One region of the Shewanella sp. H8 genome, then DNA from elsewhere that is predicted to be linked to it. Evidence: predicted binding sites of a transcription regulator. Region 1 holds the regulator's gene; each other region holds the start of a gene.
The links. The regulator NrdR, encoded in region 1, represses ribonucleotide reductase genes. The targets are predictions, from matches to a motif close to AAACACNANATNTNGTGTTT.

Region 2: the regulator NrdR is predicted to act here: its motif matches at 2,271-2,290, upstream of nrdA (class 1a ribonucleoside-diphosphate reductase subunit alpha).
Region 3: the regulator NrdR is predicted to act here: its motif matches at 2,914-2,933, upstream of nrdD (anaerobic ribonucleoside-triphosphate reductase).

Annotation. Positions count from the first base shown of each region.
Region 1 covers NZ_CP157213.1:3,247,086-3,252,757, forward strand. Annotated here, with positions in the region: gene ABIS04_RS14050 (riboflavin synthase) at 1-282, opposite strand, end outside; gene ribD (bifunctional diaminohydroxyphosphoribosylaminopyrimidine deaminase/5-amino-6-(5-phosphoribosylamino)uracil reductase RibD) at 347-1,492, opposite strand; gene nrdR (transcriptional regulator NrdR) at 1,576-2,025, opposite strand; gene glyA (serine hydroxymethyltransferase) at 2,138-3,391, opposite strand; gene ettA (energy-dependent translational throttle protein EttA) at 3,653-5,320, shown strand; gene ABIS04_RS14075 (hypothetical protein) at 5,605-5,672, shown strand, end outside.
Region 2 covers NZ_CP157213.1:2,045,691-2,051,362, reverse strand. Annotated here, with positions in the region: gene ubiG (bifunctional 2-polyprenyl-6-hydroxyphenol methylase/3-demethylubiquinol 3-O-methyltransferase UbiG) at 375-1,100, shown strand; gene ABIS04_RS08910 (HAD-IA family hydrolase) at 1,279-1,941, shown strand; gene nrdA (class 1a ribonucleoside-diphosphate reductase subunit alpha) at 2,495-4,783, shown strand; gene nrdB (class Ia ribonucleoside-diphosphate reductase subunit beta) at 4,855-5,672, shown strand, end outside.
Region 3 covers NZ_CP157213.1:1,665,342-1,671,013, reverse strand. Annotated here, with positions in the region: gene ABIS04_RS07265 (TonB-dependent receptor) at 1-180, shown strand, start outside; gene nrdG (anaerobic ribonucleoside-triphosphate reductase-activating protein) at 272-751, opposite strand; gene nrdD (anaerobic ribonucleoside-triphosphate reductase) at 751-2,868, opposite strand; gene rssA (patatin-like phospholipase RssA) at 3,471-4,415, opposite strand; gene ABIS04_RS07245 (DEAD/DEAH box helicase) at 4,602-5,672, shown strand, end outside.

The sequences.
Region 1 (5,672 bases):
CAACCTTGTGGTGGCTGACACCGCTTTTTCAAGATTTACCTTTTGGCCAACTTGATAATGACTGAAACCAGTTAATCCAACCGTTTCGGCCGAAATATCTGCAACATAGCCATCAACCAACCGTTCAACTACGGTTAGACACACTCCGTTTGTGGCGATGCTGTCACCTAGCTTTACATCAGCCAAATCTAACTTACCACTGGCAACGGTTAAACGAATATCGTTACCTTTGCGATCAATTTTACGTAATGTACCAAGGGCTTCGATTATCCCAGTAAACATAATGACTCACTTTTTGCTTTTAAACTTTGCTATTGCTCAGGTTTTAGGCTTCACAACTCGCACATTAATATGGTTGATTATATCTGAGGATATATCGCTTATCTTGTCCAACGTTGCGCTCATCAATTAAGTGCAATGCAGGAATTTGCTCTATTGCATTATAATCAGGTAACTGCAACATATTCCGTCCATGGCTGCCTAATAGTTTAGGCGCCTGATAAAGTACGATATCGTCAGCTAAGTTTTGAGCGACAAATGCCCCAGCTAAAGTGGCGCCCGCTTCAACCAATACAGCATTAGCATTTTCACCTAAATACGTTAGCAAGGCTAATAACGGGATTCTACCTGACGAGTCACACTCTAATACTAAAAAAGACACATGCTCAGGAAATGTCGCTTTAACACTGTCTGCATAATGACGACCAGAAACTAACAATATCGGACTTTTAATCGCAAACAACTGTTGAGCTGCAGTTAATCTTGCTCGACTATCGAGCACCACTCTTAAAGGTTGGAATATTTCATCTTTGGTATGATGAGTAGTTAGTTCACCTAACGCTTCATAGCGAACATTTAAGCTAGGATCATCAACAAGAATGGTTTCAACACCGGTGATTAATGCGCAATGGCTAGCACGATACTTTTGTACATCTGCTCGTGCAGCTTCACCGGTAATCCACTTTGATACCCCATTAGATAACGCGGTTTTACCGTCTAAACTGGCGGCTATTTTAACCGTAACCCAAGGAACTCCTGTCTTCATCCGCTTCATAAAACCAAGGTTAAGGGCATAAGCTTGTTCTGTCAGTAATCCCACATCAACCTGAATATCTGCATCACGAAGCATGTTAATACCTCTGCCAGACACTTCTGGGTTAGCATCAGTAACAGCAACCACAACTCTAGCTACCTTGGCGTTTATCAAGCCTAAAGCGCAAGGTGGCGTGCGGCCATAATGACTACAAGGTTCAAGAGTGACATAAGCGGTCGCGCCTTCGGTAGAAAAGCCATTATCAAACGCCATTTGAAGAGCATTGACTTCGGCATGCCCTTGGCCTGCTCGTTGATGAAAACCTTCACCAATAATCTGTCCATCAGCAACAATCACACATCCCACACAAGGATTAGGCCGAGTGGTATAACGTCCCCGCTCTGCCAACATAATGGCACGGCTCATCATTTCAATATCGAAGCTAGACCAGTTAGGCATGGTAGGTATCTCTTTTTCGATGCCATGTTATTTACACGAGTGACATAGACACATCACACGATAAACATTGCTTTAATCAGTAATTATTTTTGCAGTTTAGCTATGGCTTCACCAAATTGAGACACATCTTCAAAGGCTCGGTACACAGACGCAAAGCGAATGTAGGCAACCTTATCAAGGCTCATTAACTGTTCCATCATTAGATTACCAATCATTTCAGAGTTAACTTCACGTTCGCCAGTGGCTCGCAATGTTGATTTGATTTTGGTGAGAGCTTGCTCTATTTCATCAATTGAGACTGGACGTTTTTCAACTGCCCGCAACATGCCTCCACGCAGCTTATCTTCATCAAAGGGTTGCCGAGTTCCGTCGCGTTTTATGACGCGAGGCATAACTAATTCAGCGCCTTCAAATGTGGTAAAACGTTCATGGCATTCGGTACATTCCCGGCGGCGACGGACTTGGTGACCATCTGCCACTAAACGAGAATCTATAACTTTGGTATCGGTCGCGCTACAAAAAGGGCAATGCATTGAACCTCCTGCAGAAAAAACAAAATGGCCGCTAACAATTAGCGGCCATTAAAGTTTATCCTATTTGCGACACAAGGTTAACCTAAACCTGTATGCCTATCATCAATAGCGATTAACCATATACAGGGAATTTAACACACAAGGCCAATACTTGGCCTTTAACGCGCTCAATAACTGCGGTATCAGATACATCATCTAAAATATCGCAAATCCAACCGGTTAATTCTTTTGCTTCAGCTTCTTTAAAGCCGCGACGAGTAATAGCCGGTGAACCAATGCGGATACCAGAAGTAACAAACGGTGAACGCGGATCGTTTGGCACTGAGTTTTTGTTAACAGTAATGTTTGCATTACCCAATGCGGCATCAGCTTCTTTACCTGTTAAATCACGGCCAATTAAATCCACCAACATTAAATGGTTTTCTGTACCACCAGAGACGATTTTATAACCGCGAGCTAAAAACACTTCAACCATAGCTTTTGCATTTTTAACCACTTGTTGTTGATATACTTTAAACTCTGGCTCTAATGCCTCTTTAAATGCAACCGCTTTACCCGCGATAACATGCATTAACGGGCCGCCTTGGCCACCTGGGAATACTGCTGAGTTAAGTTTTTTGTATAACACTTCGTCATCGGCTGCAGAAATGATAATCCCGCCGCGTGGGCCAGCTAACGTTTTATGTGTTGTAGACGTAACTACATGGGCATGTGGGACTGGTGTTGGATAAACACCAGCAGCAATTAAGCCTGCAACGTGTGCCATATCGACAAATAAGTACGCACCAATTTTATCAGCGATTTCGCGCATTTTAGCCCAATCAACTATTCCTGAAAACGCTGAGAAACCGCCGATCATCATCTTAGGCTTATGCTCAATTGCTAAGCGTTCCATTTCGTCATAGTCAATTTTGCCAGACTCATCGATACCGTAAGGAATAATGTTATAAAGCTTGCCAGAGAAGTTAACTGGAGAACCGTGAGTTAAATGACCACCATGAGCCAAGTTCATCCCTAAAACGGTATCACCTGGTTGCAATAGCGCCATAAATACAGCGCTGTTTGCTTGTGAGCCTGAATGAGGCTGCACATTGGCGTAAGTTGCACCAAATAATTCTTTTGCACGTTCAATCGCTAATGTTTCAACCACATCAACGAATTCACACCCACCATAGTAACGCTTACCTGGATAACCTTCGGCATACTTGTTGGTTAACTGAGAACCTTGCGCTTCCATCACACGTGGACTGGTATAGTTTTCAGACGCGATCAATTCGATGTGTTCTTCTTGACGACAAGTTTCGTCTTCAATGGCTTTAAATAATTCTGGATCATAATCCGCAATATTCATCGCTTTCTTCAACATGGTAGCTCCAACATCATTATCTATATAGTAGGGTTGCGCGGTATTCTACCCTGCAACGACAATGATTTACAGTAGAAACAACATGAAATTCACTGTGTTCTTAATACAAAACGATTCATGTTTAAGCAACAAAGCGATCTAATTAAGGAGCTTGTTTAAGCTTAAAAACACCCAAAATTAAATCATACAATTGCCTGTTGAGTTCAGCTCATAATGCAGTAGAATTATCTTCATCTTTGTTGACAATTAGACAGTATCATTATGGCTCAATTTGTATACAGCATGCTTAGAGTGGGTAAGATTGTCCCGCCTAAAAAACAAATATTAAAAGACATTTCTCTAAGTTTTTTTCCCGGTGCAAAAATTGGTGTACTCGGATTAAACGGTTCAGGTAAATCAACTCTACTGCGCATTATGGCGGGTATCGATACCGAAATAGAAGGTGAAGCAAGGCCGATGCCCGGTCTAAAAATAGGTTATTTACCGCAAGAACCTCGCTTAAACGAACAACAAACCGTTCGCGAAGCTGTTGAAGAGGCATTAAGCGAAGCCAAAAATGCATTAATACGTTTAGATGAAGTTTATACTGCTTATGCAGAGCCAGATGCAGACTTCGATGCCCTAGCTAAAGAGCAAGGTGAATTAGAAGCTATTATTCAATCTCAAGATGCCCATAACCTTGATCATATTCTTGAACGAGCGGCAAACGCATTACGTCTACCGGATTGGGATGAAAAAATTGCAGTGCTCTCAGGTGGTGAACGTCGACGTGTAGCCATTTGTCGCCTGTTACTTGAAAAACCAGAGATGCTGTTACTTGACGAACCAACCAACCATTTGGATGCTGAATCAGTGGCATGGTTAGAACACTTCTTACAAGAATATAACGGTACCGTAGTGGCCATTACCCATGACCGTTACTTCTTAGATAATGCCGCGGGTTGGATTTTAGAACTCGACCGTGGTGAAGGTATTCCATGGGAAGGTAATTACTCTTCATGGCTTGAGCAAAAAAATGCCCGTTTACAGCAAGAATCTTCAACTGAAAGTGCTCGTCAAAAAACCATTGCAAAAGAATTAGAATGGGTGCGCCAAGGCGCCAAAGGTCGTCAGTCTAAAGGCAAGGCCCGTATGGCTCGCTTTGAAGAATTGAACACTAACGATTATCAAAAGCGTAACGAAACCAATGAATTATTTATTCCACCAGGACCTCGCTTAGGCGACAAAGTCATTGAAGTGACTAATTTAACCAAGTCATATGGTGACCGCGTTCTGATTGACGATTTGACATTCACGGTTCCTAAGGGGGCTATCGTCGGCATTATTGGTGCTAATGGTGCAGGTAAATCAACCTTATTCAAAATGATCTCAGGCGAAGAACAACCAGACAGTGGCTCTATTTCTGTCGGTGATTCGGTTCAAATTGCATCAGTTGATCAGTTCCGTGACTCAATGAATGATAAAAATACCGTGTGGCAAGAGATTTCTGGCGGCCAAGATATTATGCGGATCAACAACACTGAAATTTCTAGCCGTGCTTACGTAGGCCGCTTTAACTTCCGTGGTGGCGATCAGCAAAAAATAATTGGTTCATTATCGGGTGGTGAGCGCAACCGAGTCCACTTAGCCAAATTATTACAAGCCGGTGGCAACGTATTATTACTCGACGAACCAACCAATGATCTGGATGTAGAAACACTGCGTGCACTAGAAGAAGCGTTATTAGAGTTTCCTGGTTGTGCAATGGTTATTTCCCATGACCGTTGGTTCCTAGACCGTATTGCGACTCACATTCTTGATTACCGTGACGAAGGTAAAGTGAGTTTCTATGAAGGAAACTATACTGAATATTCTAACTGGCTAAAAGAGACTTTAGGAACAGATATAATGGAACCGCATAGGTTAAAATATAAGCGTTTAAATAAGTAATTATTATAAAACCAAATATATTATAGAATAAAGCGGAGCCTCAGTGCTCCGCTTTATTATTTAACCGTATTTGAGAGGTTATAATTAATACTGTTCAATTGAGATAGTAACTCAAAAATTTGTGAATTTATTGTGAGCAATGCACGACAATCTGTTTGTAAAGCTAAAATAACTTCAGTATTATAAAATATTAACGGATTATGTTACTCTTTGCTGATTATGCTCAGCGTATTACAGAGTGTTGATGGTTCCAGCTTGTAGAGAAATTTAATGGAGATACCAGTGTGATATACGGTTCAATTAGCCTTGCTTTATTGTGCTTATACGCAAGCAACTCATTTGCGGCACTCGA
Region 2 (5,672 bases), 1.2 Mb from region 1:
CTCTAAAGTGAGCTGACAATAAAACTTCCATATTATTATCTAGCTTAAAAACGTGATTTGGCATTCTAACACAGATATTTAATGTCGCCAGAGCAAAGACCAGCCAAATCCTCTCTCACTATTAAAAATTGTAAAAAAGCTAATATTTACAGCTAATTTAGTTTATTAAATAGCTAATATACGGTTATTTTTTAACAATAATTAACGTTAATGAATTTAGGATCTCATCACCGATGAATGCCAAATAACAATTTAACGCTCATAAATGGATATTTTATAAGCAAGTGTGAACAATGGTAGCCATTGTTCACTTTTATTCGTAAAGGTTATCGCTATAATAGCCGCCATAGATTTTTAAACAATTAGGTTACGTTATGTCACATGCTGAACAATCGACACCCAATGTTGATCCCCTCGAAATAGCAAAATTTGAAGCCATGGCACAAACATGGTGGGATCTCAATGGCGAGTTCAAGCCATTACATTTACTTAATCCACTGCGTTTAAACTACATTGACCAAACCGCTGACGGTATTTTTGATAAAAAAGTGCTTGATGTTGGCTGTGGTGGTGGCATTTTGTCAGAAAGTATGGCGCGTTTAGGCGCACATGTTGACGGTATTGATATGGGGACCGAACCCCTCGAAATAGCAAAACTGCATGCCTTGGAGTCCGGCGTTGCGGTCAATTACCTAAAAACGACAGCAGAAGCACACCGAGATAACCACCGTGAATATTACGATGTAGTGACGTGCATGGAAATGCTTGAGCATGTGCCCGATCCACAATCGGTCATTCAAGCATGTTGTGACACGGTAAAACCTAACGGCTTTGTATTTTTCTCCACAATTAACCGTAATATAATGTCTTACCTGCAAACCATTATTGGTGCTGAATATTTATTAAAAATGTTACCTATCGGCACCCATGACCACAGTAAGTTCATTCGACCATCTGAACTGATAGCATTAGTCGACAACACTGACTTACTGTGTAGAGACGCCTTAGGTATTACCTACAATCCATTATCTGGGGTATTTAAGTACACTAAAAGTGTTGATGTGAACTATATGATCGCCACTCAGAAAATCAGCGACTAACTAAGTGCTATCAATAATCGATTAAGCGCGATTATAAGCATTCGCTTAAACGATAGACGATTGATATCACTCGATGATATGACGCTGACGATAAGCACAATAGCGGTTCGTCAGTCACTTCCCTTCTGTATTGGTCACTTTATTGTGGCATTAAACATCTCATTTTAGGAACATCACAGTGCATAAAAATGATGTTAAAGGGGTCTTATTTGATCTTGACGGCACACTTGCTGACACAGCACCAGATTTGATACATGCGCTTAATTTGAGTTTGGATGATGCGGGTTTTAGCGCTCAGCCACTCGATAAAATGCGTCATGCAGCCTCTCACGGCAGTTTATTTTTGGTTAAAACGGCTATTCCGGATGCTGATGAAGCATTGCAAATCCGTATTCAACAAGGGTTACTACACCACTATGCCCGTATTAATGGCGATTACAGCCGCTTGTTTACAGATTTACCTGAACTGCTGACATTATTAGATCAGCAAGGTATCCCTTATGGGGTGGTGACCAATAAACCTGCTCGTTTTGCTCGACCTCTCATTGAAAAACTAAATTTAACTCATCAGCTTAAAGCAATCATTAGTGGTGACAGCACCCGTTATGCCAAACCACATACGGCACCAATGTTGTTAGCGGCGCAGCAAATAGCAACACCACCAGAACATATTTTGTATTTAGGTGACGCAGAGCGTGATTTAGTCGCTGCACATAATGCTAATATGCTTGGAGGTGTCGCGCTTTGGGGATATTTATCACCCCATGATACGCCCGATTTATGGCCGTCAAGATGTCAATTTAAACACGGTGCATCGTTAAAACAATTTTTTGCAGCATAATGACATTCAGTGATGGGATATCAACAAATGAGTCTTTATGGTGAATCACCAATTATTGATTATGATCACGATCACTTGACGATCAAAAGTGGTAAAAGATCAATATAAAAATGAGCATAATTTATTGATCGCTGTTTATTGTAGCGATCGAATTTTTCTCATTTAACGGTTGAAAAAATATCACTTATCAAAAACTCGTTATAAATTTGGGCTCTAGGGTTAGCCGTCACTAACCCTGCGGTTTATCCTCAAGTTATCCACAACAAGTTAATGAAATTGTGGCTTGCAAAAAGGCTCAAACCTCATTATCTTGTATCTAAGATTTTAAATAGCACCATATCTTGTGTGTGGCTGACAATCAAAACACTACGCCTTTACATTATAAAGAACGTAGATGCTAACTAAATGTATTGGTATTTATACTATGTTGTGAATACATTAAGCTTGATTGTTTTAACATGGAATTGTTTTGTAACTGATTCGGATCGAATCCAGCAGCACGGCATCCAACAACAGATCACATGTTTTGATATAGAACCAAGGCCTCTCTTCAATGAATAGCAATATGACAGTCACTAAACGCAGTGGCGAACGTGAACCGATCGATTTAGATAAAATTCATCGCGTGATCACTTGGGCAGCCAAGGGATTAAAAAACGTCTCAGTATCTGAAGTAGAACTTCGATCTCACCTGCAGTTTTTTGACGGCATTCCGACTGAAGCCATTCATGAAACCATCATTAAAGCTGCGGCTGATTTGATCTCCCCAGAATCACCTGATTACCAGTTTTTGGCAGCCCGTTTAGCGGTATTCCATTTACGTAAAAGAGCCTTTGGTCAATTTGAACCGCCTAAGTTATATGATCATGTCACCAAGTTGGTTGAAATTGGTAAATATGACAAGCATATATTGGCTGACTACAGCCGCGAAGAATTAGACATTCTTGATACCTATATTGATCACTGGCGTGACATGAACTTCTCGTATGCTGCAGTAAAGCAACTTGAAGGTAAATACCTAGTACAAAATCGTGTGTCTCATGAAATATACGAAAGCGCACAGTTTTTGTACATTTTGGTGGCTGCATGCTTATTTGCTCGATATCCAAAAGAAATCCGTCTGAAATACATTAAAGATTTCTACGATGCGACATCGTTATTTAAGATTTCTCTACCGACGCCAATTATGGCTGGTGTGCGAACACCTACCCGTCAGTTCAGCTCATGTGTATTAATTGAGTGTGATGACAGCTTAGATTCAATCAATGCAACCGCATCTTCTATCGTTAAATACGTGAGCCAACGTGCAGGTATTGGTATTAATGCTGGTCGTATTCGTGCATTAGGCAGCCCTATTCGTGGCGGCGAAGCATTCCACACAGGGTGTTTACCATTTTATAAGTATTTCCAAACTGCGGTTAAGTCATGCTCTCAAGGCGGCGTACGTGGTGGTGCAGCGACCCTTTTCTATCCTTTATGGCATTTAGAAGTTGAATCGCTACTTGTATTGAAAAACAACCGTGGTGTTGACGACAACCGTGTACGTCATCTTGACTACGGTGTGCAGTTAAACAAATTAATGTACCAACGTTTGATTAAAGGTGAATACATTAGCCTATTCAGTCCATCAGACGTGCCTGGCCTTTACGATGCATTCTTTGAAGATCAAGTCGAATTTGAACGTTTATATCTTCAGTATGAGCAAGACAGCAGTGTCCGTAAAAAACAAATTAAAGCCGTTGAACTGTTTTCATTGATGATGCAAGAGCGTGCTTCTACTGGCCGTATTTATATTCAAAACGTAGATCATTGTAATACCCACAGTCCATTCGATTCAAAAGTGGCACCAATTAAGCAATCTAACTTGTGTTTAGAAATTGCCTTGCCGACTAAGCCACTGAATAACATCAATGATCCAGACGGTGAAATTGCGTTATGTACCTTGTCAGCACTTAACTTAGGTGCAATCCAAGATTTATCTGAGCTTGAGCCGTTAGCTGATTTAGCCGTACGTGCATTAGATAACTTACTTGATTACCAAGATTACCCAATTAAAGCAGCGCAAACGAGTTCAATGAATCGTCGTACCCTCGGTATTGGTGTCATTAACTTTGCTAATTACTTAGCCAAGAATGGTAAAAAGTACTCAGACGGTTCAGCTAATAACTTAACCCACAAAACCTTTGAAGCGATTCAGTTCTATTTGCTTAAAGCGTCAATGAACTTGGCAAAAGAGCAAGGCGCATGTCCGTTATTCCACGAGACAACGTACTCAAAGGGTATTTTACCCATCGACACCTACAAGCGCGATTTAGACAAAATTTGTGACGAGCCATTGCACATGGATTGGGAAAGTTTACGTAGCGATATTAAACAATACGGTTTGCGTAACTCAACGCTTTCTGCATTAATGCCGTCTGAAACTTCATCGCAAATATCAAACGCGACTAATGGTATTGAGCCTCCACGTGGTTTAATCAGCGTAAAAGCTAGTAAAGACGGTCAACTAAAACAAGTAGTACCAGACTTTGATGTACTTAAAGACAAGTACGAATTACTTTGGAACATGCCTAATAATGATGGTTACATTCAACTTGTTGGTTTAATGCAGAAGTTTATTGACCAAGCAATATCAGCTAACACTAATTACGACCCAAGCCGTTTTGAAGGCGGTCGAGTGCCGATGCAGACATTGCTCAAAGATTTACTAAGCGTATACAAACTGGGCATTAAAACATTGTATTATCATAATACTCGCGACGGTGCCTCTGATCAGTTTGATGACATTATCGCTGTCGAAGAAGAAGACGATGGCTGCGGTGGCGGTGCGTGTAAGATCTAATCATCACTTTATCAATATTTAGCGGGGTCTTCCCCGCTTTTTGGAAAATGCGTTATCAGGACACCTAAATAATGGCTTACTCTACATTTTGTCAAACACCTAACGATTCAACCAAAGAACCTATGTTTTTCGGTCAATCGGTTAATGTGGCCCGCTACGATCAACAAAAATATGAAGTATTCGAAAAGTTGATTGAAAAGCAATTATCGTTTTTCTGGCGTCCAGAAGAAGTTGATGTCAGCCGTGACAAAATTGATTTCGGTGATTTACCTGATCACGAAAAACACATTTTCTTATCTAATCTTAAATACCAAACCTTACTCGATTCTATCCAAGGTCGTTCACCAAATGTGGCATTTTTGCCTTTGGTATCGCTGCCAGAATTAGAAACGTGGATTGAAACATGGTCGTTTTCTGAAACCATTCACTCACGTTCATATACTCATATCATTCGTAATATTGTTAACGACCCTTCAGTCGTATTTGACGATATTGTCCAGAATGAAGAAATATTAAAGCGTGCTGGTGATATTGCGGCTTATTATGATGACCTGATTAAACTCACCCAGATTAATAACCTCTTAGGTGAAGGTACTCACGTTATCGATGGTGAATCAATTACGGTTAACTCACGTATCCTAAAAAAATCACTGTATTTATGCATGATGTCAGTTAACGCCTTAGAAGCTATTCGTTTCTATGTCAGTTTTGCGTGTTCGTTTGCCTTTGCAGAGCGTCGTGTCATGGAAGGCAACGCTAAAATTATTCGTTTAATTGCCCGTGACGAAGCATTACACCTTAACAGTACTCAACACATATTAAGCCTAATGCAAGGCGGTAAAGACGATCCAGAAATGGGCGAAATTGCTGCTGAGTGTAAACAAGAAGC
Region 3 (5,672 bases), 1.6 Mb from region 1:
GGTTATGTGCCTGGTTATACCGTGGTCGACACAGCCATTAGTTATGATGTTGAACGTTATAAAATTCAGCTGAATATTAATAACTTATTTAACAAGTCATACTACGAAAAAGCAATGTTTTTGGGTGGTCTACCCGGCGAAGAGCGTAATGCAAAGTTAACCGTAACGTATCGTATTTAAGAACGTGACAATTAGGTAATAAAAAGCACTGTCTTTGACAGTGCTTTTTTATGCCAATCTAAGACTGACCCGAACGTTTAATAAAACCCTATTAACTAGGATCATCATGATTAAAGCGATGAATCACCTGATTGCTGCTTCCGCGCCACAATAGCGCGGGGTCAGCTTTATCTTGTTCAAACTTACCGTCAATCATCACATCAACTAAATTGATTATATTTTGCTGTGCGACACTAAGATCGGCCAATTGATAACCGGTCCACAGCCAAATGTCCTTACCAGGGCATTCATTCTTTACTCGCGCAACCAGTTTTAATATAGCATCGAGATTAGCGGGATGCAGTGGATCGCCACCACTTAACGATAAGCCTCGGCGATAAATACGACTGTCGGTTAGATCTTTAATGATTTGATCTTCTAACGCTTGGCTAAATTCATGCCCAGCATCCACACGCCAAGTGCTTTGGTTATAACATCCCTTACAAGCATGCTCGCACCCACTGACAAATAACGTACAGCGGGTGCCCTCACCGTTGATCACATCAATACTATGATAAGCACTGTAATACATTATAAATGCTTCACTCTGCGTTTGACTTCTTCTTGCTTGCCAAAATTGAATGGTCTTGCATCTGGGCTGCCCAGATAACCACACACTCGACGAATAACGGATACTCGGCTAGGCTCATGGTTTCCACATTTAGGGCACACAAACCCCTTACTTGTACAATTGAACTCACCAATGTAACCACAATCATAACACTCATCAATAGGCGTGTTAGTGCCGTAATATGGCACTCGGCTGTAGCTATAATCCCAAACATTTTCAAGCGCTTCTATATTATTTTGCATGTTGGGGTATTCGCCGTAGCAAATAAATCCACCATTGGCTATAGCTGGATATGGTTGTTCAAAATCAATTTTGTCATAAGGGTTTACACTTTTTTCAACATCAAGATGAAAACTATTGGTGTAATAACCTTTGTCTGTTACCCCTGCCACTACACCAAATTGCGCGGTATCAAGCTGACAAAAACGACTGCATAAGTTTTCACTTGGTGTACTGTATAAACTAAAGCCATAACCTGTTTCTTGCTTCCAAGATTCAGTCGCTTGCTTTAAATGATTAATGATAGCGACAGCTTTTTCACGTAATTCTATGTTATCAAACACATGCTTTTCATTGCCATACAAAGCATTTATGGTCTCATGCAGGCCGATAAAGCCTAATGAAATTGATGCTCGACCATTTTTGAAGATTTCACTAACATCATCATCAGCATTTAAACGCACGCCACAAGCACCTTCCATATACAAAATAGGTGCAACACGGGCTTTGACTCCCGCTAAACGTGCAATGCGAGTATCTAATGCTTTGCGAGCGATTAACAAACGCTCATCAAGTAACTGATAAAAACGCTGTTCATCTTTACCCGCTTCTAAAGCAATGCGCGGTAAATTGAGGCTTACAACACCTAAATTATTACGACCTTCGTGCACCAATTGACCATCCTCTTCGTAAGTACCTAAAAAGGATCGACAACCCATTGGAGTTTTAAATGAACCAGTGACTTCCACCACTTGGTCATAATTTAAAATATCAGGGTACATGCGCATAGTTGAACAAGTTAACGCCAACTTTTTAATATCATAATTAGCGTCTGTTGCTTTATGATTAACACCGTCTTTAATGGCAAAGACCAATTTAGGAAATACTGCAGTTTTACGATTTTTACCGAGGCCAGCCATACGTACAGTTAACATTGATTTTTGAATTAAGCGACACTCCCATGACACGCCTAACCCAAAACCGAAAGTAACAAACGGTGTTTGGCCATTAGCGGTATGCAAGGTATTGACTTCATATTCAAGTGACTGAAATGCGTCATGACATTCTTTTTCGGTTTGCGTCATCGCATAACCTTCTACGTCAGCCACTTGCCATTTTTTTGCCACAGCAAGATGTTTTTGATAGCTGATTTGTACAAACTCAGCTAACACTTCATCAATACGGTTAATCGTTGTGCCACCATAAATATGACTGGCCACCTGAGCAATAATTTGTGCCGTAACCGCCGTTGCGGTAGAAATAGATTTTGGCGGCTCAATTTCAGCATTACCCATTTTAAATCCATGGGTTAACATGCCGGCCAAATCGATTAACATGCAGTTAAACATTGGGAAAAACGGTGCGTAATCTAAGTCGTGATAATGAATTTCACCCTTTTCATGTGCTTCGACAACATCTTTAGGTAGCAAATGAGTTTTAGCGTAATGCTTGGCGACAATACCAGCGAGAAGATCACGTTGAGTTGGAATAACTTTGGCATCTTTATTGGCATTTTCATTTAAAATTGAGTTGTCTGATTGCTCAACTAAACCTCGGATCGCACAGTTTAATTTACTTTGTGCTTCACGGTGTTTGTCTCTGTCATGGCGGTACTCGATGTAATGACGCGCCACAGATTTAAAAGGCCCCGACATCAGTAAGTTTTCAACAGCTTCTTGTAGTTCGAGAATATCTACTTCGGTTTTCGCAGCCATTTGCTGTTCAACCGTTTGCGCTAACTGCAGTGCATATTGGTCATCAGCTTGCCCCGCAGAGTCCATTGCAGCCACCACAGCCTCTTTAATACGACATCCATCAAATGCAGTACGGCATCCATCTCTTTTCACTACAACAAGCATACAGCTATCCTCGCAAGCACTACATATAGCGCTAAAATTCAACACAAACACAAGATAGAGGGTATTAGACACGCTAATCAGGAGTGTTACTTTGATCCAGATCATAATTGTCGGCAGTACTTATTGTGAAAAACACCTTGCTGTTAGCCATAAATAATGTAGGGATTTACAGAGAACAAATACCACAGAAAAATTTAAAATTGTTTAACGAGATGGATGTCTTTAGCGATAAAGCCTGCCATCTCCAAACATCATCAGCGTGTTAGCCTACGGCCATATTAATTACTATTAGCTGAACATTCCTAATCGATCACTAATAGCTAGTGGATTTGTCTTTAGTAGCAAGCATTTAGGGCAAGGAAATAAAACCAAATAGAAAGGTAATAATCAATTGCAATTCTCGGTAACGATATGCCTATAGAGAAGAGATAGATAAGTTGTCCGACAGAAAGGTAAAAAGTAACCTAGAACAATGATGTACATTGGATAATAAATTTGATGTATAACAGGGCCTAATCGTGTCATACAAACATTTATAAAATGTTATAGACTTCAAAATAGCCGTGCCACACAAATGCAAGCACGACCAAAATAGTAAACCGCTATTTACTATTTAACGTTGCTTTGAGTAAATGTTGAATATCCATTACAGCTTGTTCGCCGGCAATAATGGCTTCTTTGGCACGGTGAAACTCCATAGTGCCAATATCACCGACATCAGGCACAATACAAATATCAGGTGGCTCCCCCATTAAACGTGAGCGTTTATGGCGTTGCTCTAAAATATCCATTGATTGCGACATAACAGCCAACATACCTGGATGGGATTTTGAACTGCCAAGAGCAAACTTATCAGATAAGCCATTCATGTAATCTTTGCCTTTACCCCATAAATCCATAAAGCCAGATTCAAGCTCGCGCTTTTCATCGATAGGCTCAGACTTAGTCGCTTTTCGGCTTTTTACTTGCTCTGGAATTAAGTGCATTTGCCCACGACGATGACCGTTTAAATCCACCGCAATAACGATATCGACTCCCATAGAACGCGCTAATGACACTGGCACAGGGTTAACTACGGCACCATCAACTACCCAGCGGTTTCCTTGCTGAACAGGCGGCAAAAAACCCGGCATTGAACACGAGGCTCGAACCGCATGGCGTAAGTCACCTTCTTTAAACCAAATTTCTTGACCAGAATATAAATCTGTTGCCACCGCAGCAAAGGGGCGCTTCAATTGTTCAATATTGAGATCACCAATACGATTAGCCAATACATCAAATACCTTTTCACCACTGATTAAGCCGCCTTTACGCCAACCCAAATCCATTAATCCAAGAACATCCCAACTCGAAAAGCCGCTCACCCAAGTTTCAAGTTCTGCCAAATGATTATTTGAATAAGCTGCACCGACTAAAGCTCCAACAGAACAACCAGCAATTTTATCAGGATAAATATCTAATTTTGCTAAACCATTTAACACCCCAATGTGGGCCCAACCTTTCGCCGCTCCACTGCCTAGCGCTAATCCCACGGTGAGCTTTGTCATCTTAATTCCTTTCATGCTCGATATATTAACTCTTTACAATATTATTTGGTTCAATAAACCACTAGTGATGCCAAGCAAAGACAAAAATGTAAAGCTAAAAAATAGCATAACTAAAGCGACTCTTGTTGGCTATAGCAAGGTGAAACCGTTATAATCCTTGGCTAGCATTTTTTAGGGGATTTACCTTTGCAATTTACCGATTTTTCGTTGGACAAGCGCCTGCTTGACAGTTTAAAGCACCTTGGCATAACTACGCCTACCGATGTTCAAGCGCAGGCACTGCCCATTGCCTTATCAGGTAAAGACTTAATGGCATCTTCTAAAACGGGATCGGGTAAAACCTTAGCGTTTTTATTGCCTGCTATGCAACGGGTAATATCCACCAGAGCATTGTCTAAAAAAGATCCTCGGGTACTTATCTTATTACCGACTCGTGAATTGGCCCAGCAAGTTTATGGCCAATTACGTTTATTAGTCGCCAATACCCAATATAAAGCCATTAGCGTACTCGGCGGTGAGAACTTTAACGACCAAGCTAAAGCCTTGTCTAGAGATCCACACTTTATTGTCGCCACCCCAGGACGTATTGCAGATCACTTACAACAACGTCATTTATATTTAAACGGCTTAGAGTTATTGGTTCTTGACGAAGCTGACCGCATGCTCGATTTAGGCTTTGCACCACAATTAAAAGCCATTAACGATGCCGCAGATCATAAACGTCGTCAAACACTGATGTTTTCGGCCACATTAGATCATGACAGCATTGGCGACATTGCAGCAACCTTGCTCAAAACGCCCAATCATGTGTCTATAGGCGAATCTTACACCGAGCATAAAGACATTGAACAACGAATTATTTTGGTTGATCATTTAGACCATAAACAAGCCTTGCTAAAACACATTTTAACGCAAGAACAACACAAGCAAGTCATTGTGTTTACTGCCACTCGCTCTGACACAGACCGAATTGCGACATTATTGGCCGCAGAAGGTTTTGTCACCTCAGCACTCAGTGGCGACTTAAAGCAATCGGCCCGTAACCAGATTATGGACCAATTTGCTCGAGGCCAATCACAGATACTTGTGACGACAGATGTGGCATCACGCGGCCTCGATTTAGTTAACGTATCGTTAGTGATTAACTTTGATATGCCAAAGTTTGCCGAAGAATATGTACACCGTATAGGCCGTACAGGTCGCGCAGGCGCTAAAGGCGACGCGGTATCATTTGTAGGCCCTAAAGATTGGGACAGC